2 regions of the Shinella sp. Sh6 genome follow, and region 1 is predicted to be linked to the other one. Evidence: predicted binding sites of a transcription regulator. Region 1 holds the regulator's gene; the other holds the start of a gene.
The links. The regulator HrcA, encoded in region 1, represses chaperone genes, less so after heat shock. The targets are predictions, from matches to a motif close to GTTAGCACTCNCNNNNNGNGAGTGCTAAC.
Positions count from the first base shown of each region.

Region 2: groES (co-chaperone GroES) is a predicted target of HrcA. The motif match lies at 1,149-1,177, and genes of this name have one in related genera.

Region 1 covers NZ_AP044005.1:3,699-8,077, reverse strand. The annotation lists gene rpoN (RNA polymerase factor sigma-54) at 1-28, shown strand, start outside; gene hpf (ribosome hibernation-promoting factor, HPF/YfiA family) at 281-856, shown strand; gene ptsN (PTS IIA-like nitrogen regulatory protein PtsN) at 929-1,393, shown strand; gene grpE (nucleotide exchange factor GrpE) at 1,468-2,088, opposite strand; gene hrcA (heat-inducible transcriptional repressor HrcA) at 2,179-3,255, opposite strand; gene rph (ribonuclease PH) at 3,414-4,130, shown strand; gene ACZ5TO_RS00020 (VOC family protein) at 4,145-4,379, shown strand, end outside.
Region 2 covers NZ_AP044005.1:603,329-607,707, forward strand. The annotation lists gene groL (chaperonin GroEL) at 1-742, opposite strand, end outside; gene groES (co-chaperone GroES) at 795-1,091, opposite strand; gene ACZ5TO_RS02835 (TIGR01459 family HAD-type hydrolase) at 1,424-2,272, shown strand; gene ACZ5TO_RS02840 (bifunctional riboflavin kinase/FAD synthetase) at 2,287-3,267, shown strand; gene ileS (isoleucine--tRNA ligase) at 3,667-4,379, shown strand, end outside.

The DNA.
Region 1 (4,379 bases):
GGCGCTCGCGAAAGCCGCCGGCGCCTGAAACAAAGGGGGGGGAAAGCGGCGTTTCCACCTGTCAGACGTTAACAATGCCTGAATCGGACGATTGACTTCACGGGCTGGACCGGCTAATGCGCGCCCCAATTCCGAAGGGAAGACAGGCCGGAATTCCAGGGATATCCCCGCTTTTCTCTATCGTGCAGCGCACAAGAGGGCGGCTCATGTGAAACGCTTGGAACGCGGATGAGGTTGGCATAGACTGTTGCACGCAAATCACGAAAGAGAGGTAACCTCCATGAGTGTGCGTGTATCCGGTAAACATATGGAAATCGGCGACAGTTTCCGCCAGCGCATTGAAGAGCAGGTGGAAGAGGCCGTAACCAAATATTTCGACGGAGGATATTCGAGCCAGGTCACCGTGGAAAAAGCGGGATCGCGGTACAGCGCGGACTGCAAGATTCATCTCGATACGGGCATGGCCTTGCAGGCGAATGGCGAAGCAAACGATCCGCTGGCATCCTTCCAGGCTGCCGCGGAGCGGATCGAGAAGCGCCTGCGCCGGTACAAGCGCAAACTCAAGGCACACCACAACGGCAACGGCTATGACGGCTTTGCGGAAGTGGCCTACACGGTGATGGATTCGGTCCCCGACGAAGACGAAGAGCTTCCCGAGGACTACGCACCGACCATCGTTGCGGAAAGCACGAAGAAACTTCGGACCATGTCTGTCGCAAGCGCCGTCATGGCGCTCGACATGACGGACGAGCCGGTTCTTCTCTTCCGCAGCAGCGGCTCGGAGCAGCTCAATATCGTCTACCGACGCAACGACGGAAATATTGGCTGGATAGACGCAGCCAGTATCAAAGGCTGAGTGACGGGAGCGTGGTGCCGGGACGGGCACCACGCCTCTTCAAACCCTTCACCCGGCGACGAGGACAAAAGCATGGCATTGGCAGGTTTGCTGCAGCAGAGTGCGATTATTCCGGCGATGAAGGCCAATTCCAAGAAGCAGCTGCTTCAGGAACTGGCAGCGAAAGCGGCAAAGATCACGGGGCTTCCCGAACGAGAGATCTTCGACGTCATCCTTCAGCGTGAACGGCTCGGCTCGACCGGCGTGGGCAATGGCATCGCCATCCCGCACGGCAAGCTGAAGGCGCTCACGCAGATCACCGGCCTTTTCGCAAGACTCGAGACCCCCGTGGACTTCGAGGCACTGGACGACCAGCCGGTCGACCTCGTCTTCCTGCTCCTGGCCCCGGAAGGGGCCGGCGCAGATCATCTGAAGGCCCTTTCGCGCATTGCGCGCGTGCTGCGCGACCCCGCAATGGTCGCAAAGCTGCGCGCTTCCGACAGCGAAAGCGCCATCTACGCCTGCCTCAGCGAAGAGCACGCATCCAACGCCGCCTGAGGCACTTCAAGCCCACATGAAAAAGCCGGCGGCCCCATGGACCGCCGGCTTTTCCTTGCTCTGTTGCCTGGGGGTCAGGCCTGTGCGGCGTTCGGTTCGCCGGCGGGGGTCTTGGGGCCGCCCTTGGCGACGCCGACCATGGCCGGGCGCAGGACCCGGTCGCCGATGACGTAGCCGGCCTGCACGACCTGGACGACCGTGCCGCTGGGAACGTCCGGGTTGGGGACTTCGAATATGGCCTGGTGGAAGTGCGGGTCGAACTTCTCGCCGATCGGGTCGAGCTTGCGCACGCCGTGGCGTTCGAGGGAGGCGAGCATCGAGCGCTCGGTCATCTCCACGCCCTCGGCGAGCGCCTTAAGGCCCGCTTCGCCGGCTTCCAGCGCTTCGGCCGGGATGGCCTCCAGCGCGCGGTTCAGGTTGTCGGACACGGCCAGCATGTCGCGCGCGAAGGAGGCGACGGAGTAGGACTTCGCGTCCTTCACGTCGCGCTCGGTGCGCCGGCGCAGGTTGTCCATCTCCGCGGCAAGCCGCAGGTACTTGTCCCTGAGGTCGGCATTTTCCGCGCGCAGCGCCTCGATCGGGTCCGGCTCGGCCGGGGCCTCGACGTCGGCTGCGTCCTCGGGGGCGGATGCTTCCGCGGCGAAGTCCTTTTCCGCCGCTTCGTCAGGTCCGTGTTTCTTGGTCTCGTCGGTCATGACGTACTCCGAATTGCATTTTCTGGTGTTTGGGCCCGATATCGAGCTTTGGTCCTGAAAAATCAAGGGCCGGCAACCGGATTGCCGGCTTCAGCGCGAAAGCCGGGTCATCAACTGCGCCGTATAGTCCACCATGGGCACGATACGGGAATAGTTGAGCCGCGTCGGCCCGATGACGCCGACCGCACCGACGATCTTCTCGTCGCTGTCCCTGTAGGGCGCGACGATGAGCGAGGAGCCGGAGAGCGAGAAGAGCTTGTTCTCCGAGCCGATGAAGATGCGCACGCCGGGGCCCGTCTCGGCAAGGTTCAGGAGCTCGATCAGGCTGTCCTTGCGCTCGAGGTCGTCGAAGAGCATGCGCAGGCGGTCGATATCCTCCGCACCGGCAAGCCCTTCGAGCAGGTTCGCCCGGCCGCGCACGATGAGGCGCGTCGGCTTGCCCTCGTCGAAGCCGCCGGACCAGACGGCAAGGCCGCGCTCGACGAGATCCTGCGAGAGCCTGTCCAGCTCGTGGCTGATCTCGCCGCGCAGGCGCTCGAGCTGGGAGCGCGCCTCCACGAGCGTATTGCCCGAAAGATGGGCGTTGAGGAAATTGGCGGCCTCCGTGAGCTGCGAGCCCGTGACGCCCGCCGGCAGATCGATGATGCGGTTTTCCACCTGGTCGTGGTCGCCGACCAGCACGACGAGCGCCTTGGTCGGCTCCAGGCGGATGAACTCGACATGCTTGAGGACGGCGTCGTTCTTCGACGTGATGACGAGGCCGGCGCCGCGCGACATGCCGGAAAGGGCCTGGCTCGCCTCGTTCATCATGGTCTCGACGGCCGCGTGCTTCTGGCCGTGCGGGCGCATGTGGCGCTCGATGGAGGCGCGGTCCTCCGCCGAGATGTTGCCGACCTGCATGAAGGCGTCGACGAAGAAGCGCAGGCCGAGCTGCGTCGGCAACCGGCCGGCGCTGACATGGGGCGAATAGATGAGGCCGAGCTCCTCCAGGTCGCTCATCACGTTGCGCACGGAGGCGGGCGAGAGCGACATGGGCAGGATGCGCGACAGATTGCGCGAGCCGAGCGGCTCGCCGCTTTCCAGATAGCTTTCCACGATGCGGCGGAAAATCTCGCCCGACCGCTCGTCGAGCGCCGCAAGACTGTCAGGACCCGGAGATCTCTTCAAAACCATCCTCGAACCGCAACGCTGTTATCCTCAAGGATATATAGTGGCTTCACGGGGGCCGCGCAAAACGGATTTTCCATCCCCCGCCCCCGGGACCATTCCCTCGCCGGGCGAAACGGTCTAAAGCACTCCCCACCTATTTGAACGAGGAGTTCGCGATGCGGCCGTCCGGCAGAAAAACCGATCAGATGCGCAAGGTTTCCTTCGAGCGCAACATTTCCAAGCATGCCGAGGGATCCTGTCTCGTCAAGTTCGGCGACACGCATGTGCTCGTGACCGCCAGCCTTGAGGACAAGACGCCGCCGTGGCTGCGCAACAGCGGCAAGGGCTGGGTGACGGCCGAATACGGCATGCTGCCGCGCGCCACCGGCGACCGCATGAAGCGCGAGGCCGCGAGCGGCAAGCAGGGCGGCCGCACGCAGGAAATCCAGCGCCTCATCGGCCGGTCGCTGCGCGCCGTCGTCGATCTCGAAGCGCTCGGCGAGCGCCAGATCACCGTGGACTGCGACGTCATCCAGGCCGACGGCGGCACGCGCACGGCCTCCATCACCGGCGCCTGGATCGCGCTCCACGACTGCCTGAAGTGGATGGAAGCCCGCTCCATGATCAAGGTGGAGAAGGTGCTGAAGGACCATGTCGCCGCCATTTCCTGCGGCATCTTCGCCGCCCAGTCGGTGATCGACCTCGACTATCTGGAAGATTCCGCCGCCGAGACCGACGCCAACTTCGTCATGACCGGCTCGGGCGGCATCGTCGAAATCCAGGGCACCGCGGAGGGCAAGCCGTTTACGGAGGAGGAATTTACCGGCCTCCTGGCGCTCGCCCGCGCCGGCATCGCCGACCTCGTCGCCCTGCAGAAGCAGGCCGTCGCCTGAGACAAGGCCATCCCATGACCGCCGCGATCGAAGGCATTCTGGAAACCGCGCTCTATGCGGAGGACCTCGACGCGGCGGAAGCCTTCTACGGCGGCATTCTCGGGCTCGAAAGGATCACGCGGCAGAAGGACCGCCACGTCTTCTTCCGCTGCGGGGCGGGCGTTCTCCTGATCTTCAACCCCAGGGAAACGGTCCATCCCCCGCCGCCCGAGGCCTTTCCCGTGCCAGTGCACGGGGCCAGCGGACCGG
Region 2 (4,379 bases), 600 kb from region 1:
CCAGCGGCTTGCCGGTCTGGACGACGGCTTCGAGAACCGGGAGCATGGCCTGGAGGTTCGAGAGCTTCTTCTCGTGCAGGAGAATGTAGGCGTCTTCGAGGTCGGCGACCATCTTTTCCGGGTTGGTCACGAAGTAGGGCGACAGGTAGCCGCGGTCGAACTGCATGCCTTCGACGACTTCGAGTTCGGTTTCGGCGGTCTTGGCTTCTTCAACCGTGATGACGCCTTCGTTGCCGACCTTCTGCATGGCTTCGGCAATGTCGAGGCCGATCTGGCGCTCGCCGTTGGCCGAGATCGTGCCGACCTGCGCGACTTCTTCCGAAGTGTTGATCTTCTTGGCCTTGGCCTGGAGATCCTTGACGACTTCGGCGACGGCGAGGTCGATGCCGCGCTTCAGGTCCATCGGGTTCATGCCGGCGGCAACGGCCTTGGCGCCTTCGCGAACGATGGCCTGGGCAAGGACGGTTGCAGTCGTGGTGCCGTCGCCGGCGATGTCGTTGGTCTTGGAAGCGACTTCACGGACGAGCTGGGCGCCCATGTTCTCGAACTTGTCTTCCAGTTCGATTTCCTTGGCGACGGAAACGCCGTCCTTGGTGATGCGCGGAGCGCCGAAGGACTTGTCGATGACGACGTTGCGGCCCTTCGGGCCGAGGGTTACCTTGACGGCGTCTGCGAGGACGTCGACGCCACGCAGCATCTTTTCGCGCGCGCTGCGGCCGAACTTTACTTCTTTGGCTGCCATTGTGAGAACTCCTGAAGAGGTGTCAGCAAAATTGGGAAGGGATGACCGGCGATCAGCCGATGATGCCCATGATGTCGGCTTCCTTCATGATCAGAAGGTCTTCGCCGTCGAGCTTGACTTCGGTGCCCGACCACTTGCCGAACAGGACGCGGTCGCCGACCTTGACGTCGAGAGCGACGACCTTGCCGCTTTCGTCACGGGCGCCGGAGCCGATGGCGACGATTTCGCCTTCCTGCGGCTTTTCCTTGGCGGTGTCGGGGATGATGATGCCACCCTTGGTCTTGGCTTCGGACTCGACGCGACGAACGACGACGCGGTCGTGAAGCGGGCGGAAGTTGGTGCTTGCCATTGTCTTTTCCCTCGATCAAATGACATTGCGGATCGCGAGCGGATCCGTTGGATTGGTGTTAGCACTCATCTATCGCGAGTGCTAGCGGAACCGAGATAGGCGGCAGGGCCCTTCGAGTCAAGAACGGCGCCTCGAAATTATTTCGGCCGGAATGGTTACCGCCGTCCTCGTCCGCCTGGCGGCAGATGGGGGCACCTTCACAGCCCATCAAGGCAGTCCCGTGAATTTTCGGCCGTTTTCCGGCGGGCGGCGCAAAAATGCGGGAAGAGGCTTGTTTTCTTGGCCTCGCTTTGCAATGTCAGCCGGGCTCGATCTCGACACGGGAAACCCTGATGGCTCAACGCATCCAATCCTTCCGCGACATCGCCGCGCAATACGACGTGGTGCTCTGCGACGTCTGGGGCGTCCTGCATAACGGTGTCGAGGCCTTTTCCCATGCGAGCGAGGCGCTTGCCGCCGCGCGGGCCGCGGGCCTCACGGTCGTGCTCATCACCAATTCGCCGCGCCCCCATCCGGGCGTGCGCGTGCAGATCCGCGGCCTCGGCGTTGTGGACGAGGCCTATGACCGCATCGTCACCTCCGGCGACGTCACCCGCGCGCTGATCGCCGAGGGGCCGAAGAAGATCTGGTTCATCGGCGCGGAAAAGGACCTTCCGTTGCTCGACGGCCTCGGCGTCACCGAGGTGGGGATGGAAGAGGCCGAGGCCGTGGTCTGCGCCGGCCTTCGCGACGACGAGCGGGAGACGGCGGAGGACTATCGCGGCGAACTCGCCCTCCTCGCGGCGCGCAAACTGCCCTTCATTTGCGCCAATCCGGACCTCGTCGTCGAGCGCGGCCACAGGCTCATTCCCTGTGCCGGGGCGCTTGCCGTGATCTACGAAACCCTCGGCGTTGCGACGCGCATCGCCGGCAAGCCGCACCGGCCGATCTACGAGCAGGCGCTCGCCGAGGCGCGCGAGGTCCACGGCGCCTTCGACCTGTCGCGCGTGATCGCCGTCGGCGACGGCATGCCGACGGACGTGCGCGGCGCCGAAGCCTTCGGCCTTGACGTGCTCTACATTTCCGGCGGCATCCACGCGCAGCACTATGTCGAGGGCGGGCGCACCGACGAGGACAGGCTCGCCGCCTTCCTCGCCGCCGAGAACGCCCACCCGAAATGGTGGATGCCCCGGCTTCAGTGACGCAGAGGCGCATCATGACGGTATTTCACAGGAACGAGACGAAAGAGCCGCTGCCGCAGCATCTGCGCGGCGGCGTCATCGCCATCGGCAATTTCGACGGCGTGCACCGCGGCCACCAGGCCGTACTGCAGCGGGCGCTGGATATCGCGCGCAGCCGCGGCGTTCCCGCGCTGGTGCTGACCTTCGAGCCGCATCCGCGCACCGTCTTCCGGCCGGACAAGCCGGTCTTCCGCCTGACGCCCGCCCCGCTCAAGGCCCGCATCCTCGAAGGCATGGGCTTTTCCGCCGTCATCGAATATCCCTTCGACCGTTCCTTCTCGGAAATCTCGGCGCAGGATTTCATCCGTGCGATCCTGATGGACTGGCTGCATGCCTCCGAGGTCGTCACCGGCTTCGATTTCCATTTCGGCAAGGGCAGGGAGGGCGGCCCCGCCTTCCTGATGGCCGCCGGCGAGGAGAACGGCTTCGGCGTCACGCTGGTCGATGCCTTCCGCGACGAGAACGCCTCGGTCATCTCCTCCAGCTTCATCCGCGCGCTGGTCGGCGAGGGCAAGGTGGCGGAAGCGGCAGGCCAGCTCGGCTACCGCTACACGGTCGAGGCGGAGATCGTCGGCGGCAAGCAGCTCGGCCGCACGCTCGGCTTTCCCACCGCCAACATGCAGCTTCCGCCGGAAGTGGAGCTACGCAACGGCATCTACGCGGTGCGCTTCCGCCGCCCGGACGGCTCCCTCCACGACGGCGTCGCCAGCTACGGCCGCCGCCCGACGGTGGACGCGGACGGCGCCCCGCTGCTGGAAACCTTCCTCTTCGACTTCTCCGGCGACCTCTACGGCGAAATCTCCGCCGTCTCCTTCTTCGGCCACCTGCGCGACGAACTGAAATTCGACGGCCTCGATCCGCTGGTCGTGCAGATGAAGCGCGACGAGGAGGAGGCAAGGGCACTCCTTTCCGGCGTCAGACCGCTGGGCAGCATCGATGCGCGTCTCTGTTTTTGAGCTTTTCCCGTGCGGGTTTGCCCCTCACCCTAACCCTCTCCCCGCAAGCGGGGAGAGGGGACTTGCCCCACGAACGGACATTGGAAGAAGAAACCGGTGCGGCATATCCCTTCGCCCCGCTTGCGGGGAGAAGGTGGCGGCAGCCGGATGAGGGGCAATCCACTGCCAACCGCCGACAGCGCCCAAATATATGTCCGCCGTCTTTTCAAAACGCTGAAAAGGCCGTAAGACCGCGCGCATGATGCTCCACCGGCCGACCATCGCCCTGCGAATTAGTGGCCCGGCCTTCCGCGCGCTCTGAGCGAGGCCGGAAGGTCCGGGATTTCGGGCGTTTCCAGAAAAGCGCCCCCGCCGTCAGTGCCTGACACCATTCCGCGCGAAAAGACGATAGCCATACCCATGACCGATACGCCCGAAAAAGTCGATTATTCGTCCACCCTCTACCTGCCGCAGACGGATTTCCCGATGCGCGCCGGCCTGCCGCAGAAGGAGCCCGAGATGGTGGCCCGCTGGCAGAAGATGGACCTCTACAAAAAGCTGCGCGCCTCCGCCGCCGGCCGCCAGAAGTTCGTGCTGCACGACGGCCCGCCCTATGCCAACGGCCATATCCATATCGGCCATGCGCTGAACAAGATCCTGAAAGACGTCATCACCCGCTCGTTCCAGATGCGCGGGCGCGATGCCAACTACGTGCCCGGCTGGGACTGCCACGGCCTTCCGATCGAATGGAAGATCGAGGAGAAGTACCGCGAGAAGGGCAAGAACAAGGACGAGGTCCCGGTCAACGAATTCCGCCAGGAATGCCGTGACTTCGCGGCGGGCTGGATCCAGGTCCAGACCGAGGAGTTCAAGCGCCTCGGCATCGAGGGCGACTTCGAGCATCCCTACACGACGATGAACTTCCACGCGGAAGCCCGCATTGCCGGCGAGCTCTTGAAGATCGCGAAATCCGGTCAGCTCTACCGCGGTTCCAAGCCGGTCATGTGGTCGGTCGTCGAGCGCACGGCGCTCGCCGAGGCCGAGGTCGAATATGCCGATGTCGAGAGCGACACGATCTGGGTGAAGTTCCCGGTCACGGAAGGTCCGGCCGACCTTGAGGGCAATTTCGTCGT